One region of the Bifidobacterium sp. UTBIF-78 genome, then DNA from elsewhere that is predicted to be linked to it. Evidence: riboswitches for the same ligand, from Rfam matches in the RefSeq annotation. Region 1 holds a riboswitch; each other region holds the start of a gene.

Region 1 (6,030 bases):
TTGCCCAAGTGAGCTTCTCCACCTCCTCGTCGATGAACGAGGTGACGGCCGAGTTGCCCATGTTGGCGTTGAGCTTGGTGAGGAAGGCGGACCCGATGATCATCGGCTCGGCCTCCGGGTGGTTGATGTTGCACGGCATGACCGCGCGACCGGCCGCCAGCTCGGAACGCACGAGCTCCACATCGCAGTTCTCGCGCTCGGCCACGTACTTCATCTCAGGGGTGACGATGCCATGGCTGGCGTACCACATCTGGGTCACCGGGTGATCCTTGGCACGCATCGGCTGGTGCGTGCGGCCACGCCATTCCTTCGTCGCACGGCCGCGCTTGATGGCGCGCTTGCCGTCGTCCTCGAGGTTGCGGCGGCGGCCCTCGTACTCCTCGACGTCGCCGCGATCCTTGATCCAGTCGAGGCGCAGGGGCTTCAGGCCCTCCTTCGGATCGCACTTGGGGCCTTCGGTGTTGTAGTCGATGAACGGCGGGTTCGGGCCCACGCCGGGGGTGTCGGACAGCTTGATCTCGGTGTACGGCACCTCAAGATCGTAAGCGCCGAACTGGTTTTCGAAGTGCACCGGCTTGGTCTTGCGGATGTGCGCCTTGTCGCGCTGCTTGGAGCCGCGGGCGGCAATGTCCACGCGCTGCTGCTTGGCGAGCTTCTGCGCGGCCTTGGCCTCCTTGGCGTTGGTGAACTTCTTCTCGGTGGCCTCGGCGCCGGCCGGGGCGGTGCCCTCCTGCGCGGCCTGCGTGTCGGCGGCCGGGGTGTGGGTCACGATGCGCTTGGCGTAGCCGTGCTTCCTCTCGCCGCGCACGGCCTTCCATCCCTCGACCATCGCGCGCGTGGCGGCCTCCGGGTCGTCCGCGCCGGCGATGGCGGAGACGGCGAACCAGCCGGCGGCCTTGGTGCCCGCCAGCATGGTCATGTCGGCCGCGGTCACGCCGCCGCCCACGACCACCGGGAAGTCGCAGGCCGCGCAGATGGTGTTGATCTGCTTGTCGTCCAGCGTCTTGCCGGAACCGTCGTTGCCGCCGACCGAAGCCTCGGGCTTGGTCTTGGAGACGTGCAGCGGGCCGGCGCCGATGTAGTCGATGCAGCCGTCGGGCAGCTCGTTGATGAGCTTGACGAGGCTTTCGGTCTCGGCGGAAAGACCCACAATCGCCTCGTCGCCGAGCAGGGCGCGGGCCTCGCGCGGCTCCATGTCGGTCTGGCCGATATGCACGCCGTCCACCTTGATGCCCTTGCGACGGGCCTGCCAGACCACATCCGCGCGGTCGTCGATCACGAAGGCCACGGAGTCGGACTTGTTGTTGTCCTCGATGATCTGCGCGATGTCTTGGGCCATGGAGGTCAGTTCGGAGGCGTCCGCCTTCTTGGCGCGCAACTGGATGAAGGTTGCGCCGCCGCGCAGGGCCTGATCAACCACATCGGTGAGCGGGCGGCCCTTGCAGTCCTCGGGGCCGACCACGAAGTACGCGGACAGGTCGAACGAGTCGCGCATGGAGGCGTATGGGTATTCGTTGTTCATTGGTGTTCCTTGGTGTTGGGTTATTAAGGAAGTCTTGTTGTGTATCAGTGGGCGGGGGAAGTGAGGATTTCTCGGTCTTGACGCCCTCTGCTGAGGGGCTGGCCGGCGGATCATGGGCAAGTCGGGTACCGGTGGGCTTGGCTCCCTCTGATGAGGGAGCTGACTCGCGTAGCGAGGCCGGAGAAGAGACCGCCCCTCTCAACTCGCTACGGTCTACTGCACCGCAATCGCCGATTCCGCCACCTGTTCGGGCGTGAGATTCCACAGCGCATCCAGTAGATGCACTTGGAACGAGCCCGGGCCGTCGGCCTTGGCCTCGGCGATCTCGCCCGCGCGGTTGTACAGCAGGGTTGCCGCAAGGGCTGCGGTCAACGGTTCGGCGACGGCCAGATACGTGGCGGTCACGCCGCCCAACGAGCAGCCGGCGCCGGTGATCTTGGACATCAGCGCGCTGCCGCCCGGCAAGCGGTAGACCTGCTCGCCGTCGGTCACCAGATCCACCGCGCCCGAGACGGCCATGGCCGCCTTGCCGGCAGGGGCTGAGGCGGTGAGGAACCGGGCCAGTCGCTTCGCCGGTTCGACGGCCGCGTCCACCTCATCCACCGACTCGACGCCGGCGGGACGGGTCTCCGGATTGTTGCCGTCGGACTGGTTCAGCCCCCACATATCGGCCAGCGCGATGATTTCGGAGGCGTTGCCGCGCACGATGGTCGGCGGTGTGGCGCGGAAGGCGCGCAGAATCTCGGTGCGCGTCCGGCCGATGCCCGCCGCCACCGGGTCCAGCACCCACGGGTGGCCGGATTTGCGGAAGGCACGCGCGATCTGCGGCAGCGCGTCCGCGTAGAAGGGCAGCAAAGTGCCCACATTGATGTAGTCGGCGCCGGAGATGGAGGCCGTGTCGATCACGTCGTCCGGCAGGAAGCTCATGGCAGCCGTGCCACCGGCCGCAAGCTGTGCGTTGGCCACCAGATTGATGGTCACGAAGTTCGTGAACGACTGAGCCAGCGGCGTCTTGGCCTTCACATCCCGTACGGCCTGCGCGATGCCGTGGCGTAGCGAGGCGAGCTCGTCGTCATCGGCGTGTGCGCCCGCCGTGGCTATATTGCTATTGCTCGCATTGCCGGCATTGCCCGCATTCGCGCAATGGCAATCAGCGCAATGCCCGTGCTCGTCATGGTCGTGTCCATTCGCACCGTGTGCGTCCGTGCAACATGATGCGTGCGAATCATCGCTCATATCACTGCTCCCTACGATGGTCTTAACCAACAGGTTCTAAGGGTCAGGCCGTGGCCATTCTCAACCCGCGTTCCCACGGGTTCCCCTGCATTACGTTGCCGACGTTATGCCCCAACATGGACATGGTTGTTACAAAATCGCACAGAAACGGCGAATCGGCCTGCTTCGGGTCTGGCGAGTCGCAGCTCGGCATGGTATAAATCCGCGATCTCTTTGACGATGGACAGGCCCAATCCATTGCCGGGCCGGTTCTCCAACCGTGAGGCCGCGCCTCGGTGGAAGGGAACGAGCAAGTCGTCCAGATCGCTGGAATCGGAAGGCCGGCCGGCATCGGAGGAGCCACCGGATTCGTCGGGGTTGCCGGATTCGCCGGAATCGTGCGCGGCATTGTTGCCGGCCGACCCATCGTTGACGGTCGCATCGCCGGCGGCCCCGCCATCGGCACCCGTCTCCGTGCTGTTCTCCACCAACAGCTCCGCGCAGCCGTCCACCGCGCAGCCATCCATCGTACCGTCGTCTACCGTGCTGCCACTCACCGTGCTACCGTCCGCGGTATCGCCACTCACCGTACTGTCGTCCACTACGCCGCCTGCCGCACGCACAGTGACGGCGATGTCCCCGCACTCCACGTTATGCACCACCGCATTGCGCACGAGATTGCCGACCAGCAGCGCGAGCATCGTCTCGTCCGCCCGCACCCGCACCGACCGGTCGATGTCGGTGCGCACGTTCAATCCGCGCGCCTCGATCGCATCCCACGAGACATCCAGCGCGTGTTCCGCCGCATCCCCGAGCGATGTCTCCGGCGGCTCCGCGTCGCCGTGATGCAACGCCATGTTCTGCACGCGCGACAGCGCCAACAGCCCCTCCACCAGATCGGCGGCGTTCCGATCGGCGTCGAGCGCGCGCCGCACTGCGGGCTCCACATCATCGGGGAAGCGGCCCTGGCTCAGCGGCGCGTCCAGACTGGTCTCGATCACCGCGATCGGCGTGCGCAGCTCGTGCGACGCGTTCGCGATGAACTGCCGTTGCGTGGCCGCCGCGCGCTCGATACGCTCCAGCATGGTGTTCACGTCCCCGGCCAGATCGGTCACCTCGTCGGACCCCGCCAGCGTCACGCGCCCACCCGGTTCGGCAGGGTCAAGCCGCTGCATCTGAGCGCCCAGCGACGAGATGCGCCCGGCCAGCCGCCGCGAGATGAGCCACGCCATGATCATGGCCAGCACGGCGAACGCGGCGAACAGCGCCAGCGAGAACCACATGGCGCTCTGCATCAGGGGCTTGCGCATGTCCGCATCGCTGATCTCCATGATCGAGCCGGGCGTCATCGGCCCGCAGCCCACCGCGTAATTGGTGTAATAACAGCCGGTGGTTGACACATAGAGCTCGCCGTTCTCGGGCGAGGGCAGCGTGGAGCCCTTGGCCACCTGATACAACCGGTAGGACGACCGGTCGTAGATGCGGCTGAAGAACATGGCCTGCAACGCCAGCGCGATTGCCAGAAACACCGCCACCAACAGACCGATGGCCAGCGCGATCTTGCCCCGGAATGTGCGGGGAGCCAACCGTACGCGAAGGCGTCGTCGCGTACGACGTTCGTGGTGCTCGCTCATGGCAGCCGGTACCCCTTCCCGCGGGCCGATTCGATGGCCCCGCGTCCGCCGGCGCGTTCGATCTTCTGCCGCAGCGTGTAGATGACGGTTTTCGCCGCGCCCGTGCTGGCCGAACCATCCGGCCAGACCTCGGCGATGAGCTCGTCGAGACCGACCCATCCGCTGTCCGCCTCGTCCAGACGCCGCAGCACCGCGAATTCCTTGGCCGTCAGGTCCAGCGGGGTCTCATGCCAGTACGCGAGCCGACGTTCGCAATCGATCATGAGCGGGGAGGGTCCGGTTCCGGGTGCCGAGCCGGGCCCGCCGCTGCCAAGCGACCCGCGATGGCGCGAATCGTGCCGCAGCAACGCGCGGATGCGGGCCGACAGCTCCCGGAAAGCGAACGGCTTGGCCAGATAGTCGTCCGCGCCGAGGTCCAGCCCCTCCACGCGGTCCTCGAGGCTGCCGGAGGCGGTGACCATGAGCACGCTCACGTCGATGCCCATCGAACGGATCGTCGTCATCACCGTGTCGCCGGACATGACGGGCAGATCGCGGTCGAGCAGCACGATGTCGATGTCCTCCCGGTGCGCGGCGAGCAACTCCAGCGCCTCGACGCCGGTCCCGGCCGTCCAAGTGCGGTACCCCTCATGCCGCAGCGCGTCGTCGAGCGAGGCGGCCATGCCTGTGTTGTCCTCGACGATCAGTATCCCCGCCATCTTCCGCCGCCTCACGATCCGGTCATTCCCCGTGTCGGTTTCCCGCACTGATTGCCCCGATTGCCGATATGCCGGCCTCTACCAGATGTACTCCACGGGGTCGTCGGTGCTGCTTGACGACCAGCCCTGCGCCGCCTTGCAGCCGCGCACGCGCGAGTCGTCGAAGTCGTAGCCGAGCTTGTCCTTTGCATCCGTGAAGCCTTCCGTTTGGAGCAGGGTATACCCGTCATTGAAGTCCTTGACCGTATAGCTTGCGGGCACCACGCCCTCGCGTTTCATGCAGTCGACGACCGCCTCCTCCACATTCGCATAGAGATTCGGGTTGCCCTGCTGCTGCCCGTACAGCCGCTGCACATGATCGAATCGCAGATAGCAGTCGGCGTAGGCGTCCTGCCATGCCTCCTCCTGCGCGTCGGTGCCCGGCATGTGGCTCATGATGTCCATCATGCCGTTCGGGAACCGTTCGAGCTTCGGCTCCTTGAATCCGCGGTCGACCATGCAGGTCTTGTAGTCCGACCAGACCTTCTCATACGCGGCGGTGGAGACCCGCCCCTCCTTCTTGGCCTGCTCGAGGATGGGACGCTCGTAGTCGTCCACGTACGGATCGCTGAGCACCTCGTCGATGTATGCGGGCAGCGAGCTCGCCAGACGGCCGTTCTCGTCCGCCTCATACAACGTGGACGCCGGGCCCTCCTGCGCGGACGCATCGCCGGTTCCGGCGGTGTTCGACGTCTCGGCCTTCCCGTCGCCGGGCGTTCCCGGGAGCGTGCACCCCGTCAGCCCCACGGCCAACGCCAGCGTCAGCATCACGGCCGCTGCGATGCGCGGCCTTCCGTTCAACCATGCCATCGAAACCCCCTTGTTTACCGTACGCATCGTTCGTGTACCTCGTGCGCGACGCCCACCACCGCAAGGTATCCTCGTTGAAAGCCCGTGCCTTCGTCGAGAACCATGCGCATCC
Region 2 (6,030 bases), on a different contig from region 1:
GAAAACACCTGTTACGTACTGGCTTGCAGCGAAGTGAGCAAACGTAATATCGGATGCAGCCGCATCATCGATCCCATGGGCGAGACCATGGCTGAGGCTGACGATACACGATCTGGCCTGATCAACGCTGTTTTGGACCGGAATCGACTTGAACGAGTACGTGAGGTATTGCCGGTACTGAAGAATCGGCGGTTCGCCGACCCGCAACTACCCTGATTCGGTAAGATACCGCCGTAAGCGACGCTATGAGGTCGCGGACCATCATGGTGATGACGGCATGATTCTCTTGCCGATGGCCGTCCGTGACCTCGTGGCGTACAAAAGCGAGACCATGAGCTACGGTTACCGCAGTGCCGACGGCATCCGTGTCCACACCGCTGATTGACCGACTGGCCGACGGGGACTGATCGGCGGAACTGACCACAACAGTGTGATATGTGATAGGAGAGATATGGGCTTTCTGGTGATGTTCATCGTGGCGCTGGTAATCAGCGCCATCGGGTTCAGGAAATTCGTCTGGTTCATTTCGCTTGGATACGGGTTTTCAATCGCAGGCATAGGCGTGGCGTTACTGGTGATGTTCGCGGCACAGCTCACGCCGGTGACGGCGATTATGGCTGTACTCCTCGTCATCTACGGATGTCGGTTGGGTGGATACCTGCTGATACGTGAGCACCGCAGCGCCTCATATCAGGCCACCATGAAGAACGAAATCAAGGACGGTTCGAGCACGCCGTTCCTCGTGAAGATCCTGGTCTGGCTTGCCTGCGCGCTGCTATATGCCTGCGAGACCTCTCCGGTGCTGTTCCGCTTGTCCAATAATGCGACGACGGATGCGGTGGCCGTCGTCGGCGCGGTGATCATGGCCGTCGGCATCGTCTTGGAATCCGTGGCCGACGCCACCAAAAACCGATTCAAGCAGCAGCATCCGAAACGATTCTGCGACGTGGGCGTATTCCGTCTCGTGCGTTGCCCGAACTATCTGGGCGAAGTCCTGACATGGACCGGCGTGTTCGTATCCGGCTGGACCGCGATGCACGGTATCTGGCAGTGGCTGGCGGCCGTCGCCGGCTGGGCATGCATTGTCTGGATTATGTTCGGTGGGGCTCGTCGGCTCGAAATCCGCCAGACTAAGAATTATGGCGACAATCCCGAATACCGTGACTATGCGAACCGTACGCCGATTCTCATTCCGTTCGTTCCACTGTATTCGGTGGCCAAATTCAAGTGGCTGGTGGGGTGAGCGATGGAGGATGATGTGAACTATATGGATGAACGTTGGGTGAAGGCGCTGCAGGCCAAAGGCATCAACGCCAAGCCCGGCGCACGCGGCCGGCAGCCCAATCAATCCACTCAGCCCGCTCAACATGACGAGCGGCGCACGAGAGGCAAGACGTCGTTGTCAGGCGCCGTTTCCGTTCGCACCAAGCCATTCAAGGCCACAGGACACAAGGGCGGCATCAGCCGGCAGGGGGCTTGACGGCTCCGACATGTGATGTGGCTTGTTTCTTAGGTACTTCTGTCGTTTCTTGGGTACGTGCCTCTCGGCGTTGAACACGTATTTCAGCCTTTGCATACGTGTTTTCCTCCGTGACCTGCCTAAGAAACGACAGAAGTACCTAAGTCATGACGATCTGCCCCATATCCGTCGGGCGCCGGCGGTCAGTGACGGGCTTGGTGTCCGAGTACGACATTGTGTCGAGCCGACCGTACCATGTCGATCGCACCGTATCGATTACGCCATGCCGACCACACCGAGCCGCCGCCTCAGTCCTCTTCGTGCCAGTGGGGGTTCTGACCGAAGGTGTAGCCCTCCGGGTTGTCCATGGCGGCGATGTCCTGCATGTCCTGCTCGTCGAGCGCGAAACCGGTCAGGTCGAGGTTGGCGCGCTGGCGTTCGCGGTGCATGGACTTCGGAATCGCCACGTCGCCCAGTTGCAGATGCCAGCGCAGGATGGCGGCCACGGGGGAGACGCCGTGCTTCTCGGCGATGCGCACGATGGTCGGGTCCTTGAGCATCTGGTTGGCGCGTCCGAGCGGGCTCCACGCCTCGGTGATGATGCCGTGGGCCTCGTCATAGGCGCGCTGCTCGTTCTGCTGGAAGAACGGATGCAGCTCCACCTGATTGACGGCCGGCGTCACACCGGTGGCACGGATGAGCAGGTCGATGTGGCCGGGCAGGAAGTTGCTCACGCCGATATGCTTGACGATGCCCTGCTGCTGCGCATCGACTAGCGCCTGCCACGCCTCCACGAACTGACCCTGCGAGGGGTTGGGCCAATGGATGAGGTACAGATCGATGTAGTCGAGTCCCATGCGGGCCACCGACTCCTCGATGGTCGCGCGCGCCTGATCGTACTGGTGATGACGGCCGGGCAGCTTCGAGGCCACGATGATCTCCTCGCGCGGCACTTCGGACTCGCGGATCGCCTTGCCGACCATGCCCTCGTTCTCGTAGTTGAACGCGGAATCGATGAGCCGGTAGCCCACCTCCAGTGCCGACTTGATGGCCTCCGCGCCCGCGAAGCCGTTCACTTTGTATGTGCCGAATCCGATGGCGGGCAATTCCAGCCCGTCATGTGCCTTGCGCGTGGGGATTGCCGGCGGTTCCATCAGCGTCATCATCGCTCCTTTGCTGTCTTGTGCTGTTTGCATGCATATCTGGGCCAGTGCTTGGCCAGTGTGCCGAGGCGGATGCCCCGCCGTTGACAACTGTACTCGTCGTAACCGTGCTGCGCCGGAAGCTGATTAGGCTATTGCGACGATTGCGATCAGTCCTGTTGCGCTCAGAACGTAGGCATGTCGAGCGACGGAGTCCCCGCGGCGTTGGCCCTGCCCATGTCTCTCGCCGTGGCGTGTTCGCGGAACCACGCGATGACCTGCGACTCGCTCACCGGCTGCAGCGACCAAGCATCAAGCCCCACGTTCAACGCCTCGGGGCGGGCGCCGTCGGGGGAGAGCTGGTGGGTGTGCCCGTACAGCAGCATCCGGCCGTCGAACGGCAGCGCCTTCGCGCTGAATTTCGCCACATCGTCGGGCCAGCTGTATGCCAGATCCTCACGATAGGGGAAATGCGACAGGTTGACCGTGCCAAGCCCGTCGATATCGACGGCGTCGTTGGGCTCCAGGGTTTCGAACAGGTTGCGCGCAGGCTTATCCTCGAGCCACCAATCGTCGTGATTGCCGATCACGCCATGCAGGTGCCTGCAGTTAAGCGCCCGCAGGCAATCCTTGAAATGATTGAGCGACGTGCGGAATCCGATGTCGCCGAGAATCCAGAGTTCGTCATCGGGCCGGACCTGTGCGTTGATGGCATCGATGACCGCCCGGTCGTGGGCGTCGGTGTCGGCCGCCTCGCGGAAGGTGAGCCCCGAATCGAGCGCGGTCTTCTTGGCCCAGTCCTCGGCGGCCTTGCGGCCGTAGGTGTGCAGAATCTCCTCGTAGGTCGAACGACTCGGATCGAACGTGGTGAATCCACGTAGCACGGTGACCAGCGGATGCCCGAAATGCGTGTCGGTGGTGAAATATCGCATCGTATGCTCCTTCTCGATGGCTGAGACCGTCCTGCGGCTCGCATCTGTTGTTGCTTGCTTCCACGGATTCCTCATCAACCTCTGATTCCAGAGTAGGCGGTTCCGTGGGGAGGCGTTATACGCCGGCCGAATCGTCGATCGCATCTGCTGCGGTTTTAGCCGCCATGGCGCTGCGCCCGGTCTGCCGTTATAATGAGCGACGTTGCAGGGGAACCTGAGCCGGCCGCGCGAATCCCGTCTGATGATCTGGACGCTTGGATATCCGCTCGGCCGGCTCGAGGTTGAGAAAGGCGCGGGCCTGACCCTTGGAACCTGTTGGCCAACACCATCGAAGGGAGCAATCGCATATGACCGCCGACACCGTCACGTCATCGTCGTTCGACGCCGCCGCATTCGGACCCATCACGCTCGACCATCTGCCGCCGTTCGCGCAGCGCCTGCGCAAGGCCGCCGACCACGTCTGGGAGGAGGGATACCGCCAGCCGTTCCTGCGCGAACTTGGCGCCGGCACGCTCGACCGTGAGAAGTTCGCCTTCTACCTGCTGCAGGACTACCGCTACCTCGACGACTACGCCAAGGTCCACGCCCTCGCGCTCACCAAGACGCACGACCCCGAGATCATGCGCTTCATGGTTGATGTGCAGAACGCCATCTTCAACGTGGAATCCGCCATGCACCGCAAGTACATGGCGAGCTTCGGCGTGACCGAGGCGGAGATGAACTCGGTGCGTCAGTCGGCGTTCGCACGCGCCTACACGTCGAACATCCTGTCCATCGCCTACGGCAATCCGCTGGTTGACGTTCTCGTGGCCGTGCTGCCCTGCGCTTGGGTGTACGCCGATTACGGGCAGCGTCTCGCCCGCGAATTCGGCGATTCGCTGGAGTCGAACCCATACAAGAGCTGGGTCGACACGTACAAGACCGACGAGTTCTGGAGCTCGGCGGCGTGGCTGCTCAAGCACATCGAGACGCTCGTGGAGGGGCTGAGCGAGGAGAGCAAGGCCGAACTCACCGAGATCTTCGTCGTCGGTGTCGAAAACGAGTATATGTTCTGGGCCAGCGCCTACGACATGCAGTACTCGTGGAAGCCCGAATGGGACGCGGCACGCGCGTGAGCGCTGCCAAGCGGGGGACGCCGCCGTTCCCTGGACGCTAATGGTTTGTCTCTCAATTGTTGGAGTGGTATCGGCCCTCTCTGATGAGAGGGCCGTCAGCGAAGATGACTGGGGAGAAAAAAGCTGAAGCCCTCAATTATTTATAGAGACGGACCACTAGTTGCGTTACGAGGGGCTCCCCAACAGGGCAAGCTCCGAGTATGGATGCCGATATATCGGTGTCTGTACTCAGAATCCCCGTTGAACAGCCTCTTGTAACGCAGATAGTCATTTGGGTGGCCTGAAACGCGGTTCGTGCAAGCACGAATGCAGGGACCGCCGGTGGTTGAACACTTTGCAAGCATGGTATCTGGCTTGCAAGGGGTACATATGGGCGTGTGCGGACAGCTATCTGCGTTGCAAGGGGTACCTTATCGGCGAAATGCCGAGTACAAACGTTGCGATATCGCCGTCCGTACTCGGAATATCCATCGTCAGGTACCCCTTGCAACGCAGATAGCTATCCGGAGAACCCGGAATGTACCCCTTGCAAGCGAGATAGGCGCCAACAGCAGTCGAATCCTGCTGCCGGATCGCTGCGTGACTACAGTCCACGCAGAAAAACGCTGATGTCGGCGATTTCCTGATCGCAGATGGCGTGCCCCATGCCGGGGTACGTCCGATAGGTGAGGTGGCCGGCGTCTTCCAGCACGGCACGCGCATTGTGCTGATCGTCCAAGGGAATCGTGTGGTCCTCGGTGCCGTACGCCAGGAAGAACCGCGTCGGTGACTCGAGCGTCGCATCCTCCTCACCCTTGAATGAGGGGCTCAGCAGTATCGCCGCATCGAACAGGTCCGGATATGCTTTGACCAGTCGGTAGGACAGATAGCCGCCCTGCGAAAACCCAACCAGCACTTTGAGTCGGCTTGCAAACGTCGGTGCCGCAAGCAGTTGCGTTACCGCCTCGCCGACCGACGCGCATTCACGTTGACGCTCCTCGACGTCGCATCCATCCGGATACCAGTAATGGCCGCCCATGTACAGCCGGCCGTAAGTGCCTCGGAACGACAGATAGCTGGGTGTGGCGCCGAGGGGAGCGGCACTAACCGGTGCAGTGCCGGGAAACACTGCGGATGCGGGAGACGCCGCGGATGATTGAACTGCATGCGGCGTGGCGTCGGGCCCAAGGCCGTCTTCGCATGCATACACCGCGTCGATGATGCGGACCATTTCGCTTTCGTCGTTCCCGTATCCGTGGAACATCACGAACAGCCGGTCGTCGTCCGGCGCAACATCGATATTGCTGGTCATCTGCAACCGCATTGTCGTTTCCTTTCTACATACGTCTTGGTCTGAAGAGTCTGATGATGACTGACTTGCTGCCAGGCCAGTCGTTGGATTC
Region 3 (6,030 bases), on a different contig from region 1:
GTGCCGACCGGCTGGTCGCGCAGGGCATCGGCCACGGCCACAATCGGTCCGGGGCATTTGAGTCCCTTGGCATCCACATGCAGCAGCTGCGGCGTTGCGGTTCCGCTCGATGCGGTGCCGTCGCCTGTTTTGGCCTTGGATGAGACGGGCGCGGTCAACGTGACCGGTGCGACGGGCGGCATGACCGGCGCGGAACCGGAAGCGGCCGCATGCGACGACGAGCCGGAGCCGGACTGCCCCTTCTCGGACGGATTGCTCTCGGCCCGAGCATCCCCGGACTCCCCGGCGGCGGCTTCCCGCAACGCCTCATACCCGCCATCGAGATTGACGGCATCGTATCCGCGATCGGCCAGAATCTCGCACACCTGCGTGCTCCAGTCGCCCACCCGGCAGAAGACGACCACCGGCTTGGATTTCGGAATGTCGCTCAGCGCATCGCCGATGTGTCCGATGTTCTCGAACGGGATGTTGATCGCTCCGGCGATCGGGTGCACCAGCACTTCATCCGGCGCGCGCAAATCCAAGAACGTGACCGAGGATGTGTCAAGATGTGCGAATTCATTCGCGTCGATGTGCCGGTAGTCGTCGGCATCATGATCGTGCTTCAAGGTGATGGTCATGGTTTTCCCCTTCCAAAAATGGCCGTTCCCGATGGCCGTGCGGACGAGCCTACGCGGTCGTCCTGTTCGATGGTTCAGATGGCGCGGTTCAGATGGCGCAGACCGGCTGGACGTAGTTGGCCGGCTCGAGTGTGGTGATGGTCGGGTGATCACCGCATACCGGGCAGTCCGGCACATGCGTGGGCAGCGGCACACGGCGGATGTTCATTGTCAACGCGTCGACGGTGAGCATGCGGCCCACCAGCGGCTCCCCCACGCCGACGATGAGTTTGGCGGCTTCGGTGGCCTCAAGGCTGCCGATCACGCCGACCACCGCGCCAAGCACGCCGGCCTCCTTGCAGGTCGGGATCTCGCCCGCCGCTGGCATATCACGGAAGATGCACCGGTAGCACGGTCCCTCGCCGGGCACCACGTCCATCACCTGACCGGCGAATCCGACCACGCCGGCGTGGATGAACGGCTTGCCGGCCAGCACGCAGGCGTCGTTGATGAGGAATTTGGCCGCGAAGTTGTCGGTGGCATCGATCACCAGGTCATACGGTTCGATCAGCGCGGCGATGTTGCGGGCGTCCACCAGTTCATGGTGGGTCTCGACTGTCACGTCCGGGTTGAGCGCGCGGATGGCCGCCGCGGCTGATTCCACCTTGGGGGTGCCGACCGCGGCGTTGGTGTGGATGATCTGACGCTGGAGGTTACTCAGATCGACCACATCGCCGTCCACGAGTCCGATGCGTCCCACGCCCGCTGCCGCCAAATACAGGGCTGCTGGCGAGCCGAGTCCGCCCGCTCCGATGATGAGCACGCTGGCGGCAAGCAGCCGCTTCTGCCCTTTTACGCCCACACCCTTCAGGATGAGGTGACGGGAGTACCGTTCAAGCTGTTCATCCGATAATGCCATGTTGTCTCCAAATCCCGGCTCCCCAAGCAAGGAAGCCGAAGCGACGAGCCCCCGTTCCCCTCAAGCGAGAGAACCGCAACGCCAGCCCCCACTCGCCTCCCCTTACGTGAGATAATCGCGACGTCATTCCCCCCACTCGGCTCCCCTCCCTGAGGGGAGCTGGCCGCGAAGCGGACTGAGGAGAGCCGGACGGACTGAGGGGAACCATCGCCAACCCGCAGGGAGCAATCCCAAATATCAATACAAATTTCAGTGCAGATATCCAGTGGTCGGGCTGGACGGCACGGCCTGGCCTTCGGTCACCTTGCCGAGACCGGACAGGTAGGCTGCACGGCCGGCGTTGATGGCGTTCTTGAACGCCTCGGCCATCAGCGGGATGTTGCCCGCGGAGGCCACGGCGGTGTATGCCATGACGGCGTCCGCGCCCATCTCCATCGCATCGCAAGCCTGGCTCGGTCGGCCGATGCCGGCGTCGATGATCACCGGCACATGCGCGTTGGCGATGATGATCTCGATGAAGTCACGCATGCGCAGGCCCATGTTGGAGCCGATGAGCGAGCCGAGCGGCATGACCGCTGCCGCGCCGGCCTCCTCGAGCTGACGTGCGGCGATAGGGTCCGGGAACATGTACGGCATGACCACGAATCCTTCCTTGGCCAGCATTTCGGTGGCGCGGATGGTTTCGGCGTTGTCCGGCAGCAGATACTTGGTCTCGTGCTCGATCTCCACCTTGACGAAATCGGTGTGGCACACCTCGCGTGCGAGACGGGCGATGCGCACGGCCTCTTCGGCGTTGCGCGCGCCGGAGGTGTTCGGCAGCAGCGTGATGCCTTCGGGAATGTAATCGAGCACGCTGTTCTCGGTGGTCTGCGCACGGCGCAGCGCCATGGTGACGATCTGCGTGCCGGCGTGTTCGACGGTGGCCTTGATGAGGTTCAGGTCATAGCGGCCGGAACCCAGAATGAAACGCGACTGGAACTCATGGCCGCCGAGGTTCAGCGGCTTATCCTCGACCGGCAGCATGGGAGCGGCCGTGCCCACCGGATTGACGACCTTCGGCTGCGGCGGCAACGGCGTGGCCTCGACGGATTCCTCAGTGACCGGATTGATGTTGCTCATGATTGGTTTCCTTTCCTTACATCCGTTCCGGATTCATCCACCTTGGACGAATTGAACGATTTCCATGACGCACTGGTCGTCCAGCATGACGTCCGCACGCCGCTCACGCGGGATGATCTCGCCGTTGAGTTCGATGGCCACCCGTTCGGCACGGAATCCGTGCGCTTCGAGGTAGTCGGCCACGCTGACCGGTGCGTCAAGCGTGACCTGCTCGCCGTTGACCTGCATAATCCCTCCGAATACTAAAAAAGGGCGCACGAAACGAACCGTACCCTAAGTGGTGCGCCCATTCATGAACCCAGTCATGCGACCGTATGCCCGATATGCACTGCGTCCGTCTCTCGCCTTCGTCTTCACGAATCCCGCGATGACTAGACCCGCGCCTATCAGCCCTACAGCTTGGTTATAGTGCTCCACGAGCGGTCTGTCGCAACGCTGCGAGTCCTTGGAAGCTTCGACTGCATCCCCTGACAAATCCAAACGACGATTCCTTACGGCGGCATGACCCGCGTCAAGTTCCCCGGTCGAAGCTTCACGCTTCCTCTCAGCCTTACGGCTCCCGTTCGTACTGCGCTCTAGTGTAGATGTCCACGATGACAACCGGCTGTGCGACACGAAAAACGGCCCCCTCACGGAGAGGGAGCCGACTGGATTGGAAGTTCGTTCGGGAGACCGCAAGTGCGCGAAAAGGCCCGGGCAAGTCCGGAAGCGCGGGGAAAGTCCGGAACTCCAGGAACCTGAGGCCTTGGTGAGCCTGCGGGTATTACGAATCTTTGCGAGCCTCGGCGAACCTTAGAACGTGCCGGGCGCCTTGTAGGCGGAACCATCCGAGGACGAGTCCGCGAAGACCTTGAGCTCCTCCGCCTCGGCCTTGGCATCGACGATCTGCTCGCGCACACGGCCGTAGGCGGTGCCGCCCTTGCCGTTGCGAGAGTTGACCGAACCGTGGCTCGACAGCACCTCGCGCACACCCGGGGCCTTGTCGGCGGGCAGGAACGCGGAGAACGTCTCGACGAAGTCCTCGTCCGTCAGGTCCCACAGCTCCTGACCGCGGCCTTCGGCGAGCTTGACGCACGCGCCGGACAGCTCGTGGGCGTGGCGGAACGGCACCCCGTTCTTGACCAGCCATTCGGCGATATCGGTGGCGAGCGCGAATCCGGTCGGAGCCTCGGCCTCAAGACGGTCAGCATCGAAACGCATGGTACGGACCATGCCGGTGAAGGCGGGCAGCAGCACCTCGAGCGTGTCGACCTGATCGAACACCGCCTCCTTGTCCTCCTGCAGGTCGCGGGCGTAGGCGGTGGGCAGGCCCTTGAGCGTGGTCATAAGGCCGGTCAGGTCGCCGATGAGACGGCCGGACTTGCCACGTGCCAGCTCGGCGATGTCCGGGTTCTTCTTCTGCGGCATGATCGAGGAGCCGGTGGAGTAAGCGTCGTCCAGCTTGACGAAGGCGAACTCCTGCGTGTTCCAGATGATGATCTCCTCCGAGAGACGGGAGATATCCACACCGGTCATGGCGGCGATGAACGCGAATTCGGCCACCAAATCACGGGAGGCGGTGCCGTCGATGGAGTTGTCGGTCACACGGGAGAAGCCGAGCTCGCGGGCCACGGCCTCCGGGTCGAGGCCCAACGTGTTGCCGGCGAGCGCGCCGGAGCCATACGGGGAGGCGTTGATGCGCTTGTCCCAGTCGATGAGGCGCTGCACGTCGCGGATGAGCGGCCATGCGTGGGCCATGAGCTGATGGGCGAGCAGCACGGGCTGGGCGTGCTGCATGTGGGTGCGGCCCGGCATCACGGTGTGGCCGGCCTTCTCGGCCTGTTCGATGAGGGCGTTGACGAGATCGAGCAGCAGCCCGGCAATCACGCGGGAGTGACGGCGCAGCCACATGCGGATCAGGCAGGCGATCTGGTCGTTGCGGGAACGGCCGGCCCTGAGCTTGCCGCCGAGCTCGTCGCCGGCGATGTCGATGAGGCCGCGTTCGAGCGCGGTGGCCTCGTCCTCATCGTCCTCGATGGGGGCGAAGGAGCCATCGTCCACCCGGCGCTGCAGGGTGTCGAGCGCATCCTCCATGCGCTTGAGCTCGTCGTCGGTCAGGAGTCCGGCGCGGCCGAGTGCGCGGGCGTGGGCGCGGGAGCCGGCGATGTCGTCGTCCGCCAGGCGCCAGTCGAACTGCGTGGACTTGGACAGACGGGCCAGCTCGGGCGAGGGGCCGGACGTGAATCGGCCGCCCCACAGGGCGAGGTGTTCGGACTGCTGGTTGGATTCGGTCATGCGTTACTCCTTCGCGTTCCTGCGCGTCATGCGATATCCCGGAAAATGCGCGTGCGTGCATGATAGTGCACTTCACATGCATTCATATGGTTTGCGACTGTCTGTCAGAGTATCAGCGTTGGGCTACATCACCGCGAACACCAGAGAACCGATGCAAACCGCAATGAGGACCACAGACACGATGATCACCGACGGGCGGGCGAAGTTGACCGTCCATCCGACGCCGAAACGCTTGGGCACCATGACAGCGGGGTCGTCGCGATTGACGTAGAACACTCCCGCCACCCAGTAGCGGTCGTCATCATACGGCATCGACTTATCGCCATCGGTTGCAGCATCCTCGCCGCCACGACCCATAGTCACCGAACGGCGCTCCGCATATTCATGGGATCCGTTCTGCCCGTAATACAGGCCTATCACCAGTGCGCCCAACAGTGCCGCCACGGCGATGAACATGGCGAATACGCCAAACGTCCCCAGCGTGATCACCCCTATGTTAGACAGCTGTATGCCCATACCGATGCCACCGGCAGTCAGCAGTCCGATGACCAGCATGTAGATGCTCCACACGCGGGAGAACACGCCATATGCATACCCTGTGGCGGCGGGATGGTCCGGGTCGATAGGATGCTTGGCATAGATGATCGCCGCATGACCTGCCATCATGACCATGGCCAGCATCACCTGCGCAATCACCGGATACCAGATCAACATGGGACTCTTGTCCGCCCATCCATCGATCTGTCCGGCTGCATTCGCATGCATCGCCACCCGATCCGGCATACGGTCATAGCCAAGCACGCCGACCGCTATTGTGACGGCGATCGCTACAACATGCAGCGATTCCCAGGCGAGACCCAACGGCTCCGGATTATCCCGCTCCCCTATCAATGCGGAGTGACGCTCGCCGGTCGCGGTCCAGCCGCGCTCCTTCTTGAGCTCAAGCGTAAGACGCCGATACCTCTGCTGCGCGATAAACCCCATTGCCGCAATCACCAGCGAACTGATGAACAACGCCCAGAGTGCACCGGCCATGCCGAAATTACGCCAAATCATCGCATCGATAAGCAGGGCAATAATGCCACAACTCACTATATTGCACGCGTACATCGCTTTATA

The links. Region 1 has a riboswitch for thiamine pyrophosphate ahead of BG22_RS09265 (hydroxyethylthiazole kinase). Riboswitches for the same ligand answer to the same signal wherever they lie in the genome.
Region 2: linked by a shared signal. The riboswitch ahead of tenA (thiaminase II) and the one ahead of BG22_RS09265 (hydroxyethylthiazole kinase) in region 1 are both predicted to bind thiamine pyrophosphate.
Region 3: linked by a shared signal. The riboswitch ahead of thiS (sulfur carrier protein ThiS) and the one ahead of BG22_RS09265 (hydroxyethylthiazole kinase) in region 1 are both predicted to bind thiamine pyrophosphate.

What each region holds. Positions count from the first base shown of each region.
Region 1 covers NZ_JFAO01000046.1:5,202-11,231, forward strand. Annotated here, with positions in the region: gene thiC (phosphomethylpyrimidine synthase ThiC) at 1-1,522, opposite strand, end outside; gene BG22_RS09265 (hydroxyethylthiazole kinase) at 1,736-2,758, opposite strand; TPP riboswitch at 2,750-2,855, opposite strand; gene BG22_RS09270 (HAMP domain-containing sensor histidine kinase) at 2,863-4,371, opposite strand; gene BG22_RS09275 (response regulator transcription factor) at 4,368-5,069, opposite strand; gene BG22_RS09280 (hypothetical protein) at 5,148-5,918, opposite strand.
Region 2 covers NZ_JFAO01000003.1:98,138-104,167, forward strand. Annotated here, with positions in the region: gene BG22_RS00915 (nitrilase-related carbon-nitrogen hydrolase) at 1-216, shown strand, start outside; gene BG22_RS00920 (DUF1295 domain-containing protein) at 452-1,243, shown strand; gene BG22_RS00925 (hypothetical protein) at 1,247-1,480, shown strand; gene BG22_RS00930 (aldo/keto reductase) at 1,768-2,616, opposite strand; gene BG22_RS00935 (metallophosphoesterase family protein) at 2,787-3,533, opposite strand; TPP riboswitch at 3,730-3,887, shown strand; gene tenA (thiaminase II) at 3,881-4,648, shown strand; gene BG22_RS00945 (dienelactone hydrolase family protein) at 5,232-5,951, opposite strand; gene BG22_RS00950 (hypothetical protein) at 5,993-6,030, shown strand, end outside.
Region 3 covers NZ_JFAO01000019.1:23,199-29,228, forward strand. Annotated here, with positions in the region: gene BG22_RS05115 (DsrE/DsrF/DrsH-like family protein) at 1-620, opposite strand, end outside; gene thiF (thiazole biosynthesis adenylyltransferase ThiF) at 709-1,518, opposite strand; gene BG22_RS05125 (thiazole synthase) at 1,768-2,637, opposite strand; gene thiS (sulfur carrier protein ThiS) at 2,671-2,865, opposite strand; TPP riboswitch at 3,108-3,210, opposite strand; gene argH (argininosuccinate lyase) at 3,430-4,911, opposite strand; gene BG22_RS05140 (DUF1648 domain-containing protein) at 5,035-6,030, opposite strand, start outside.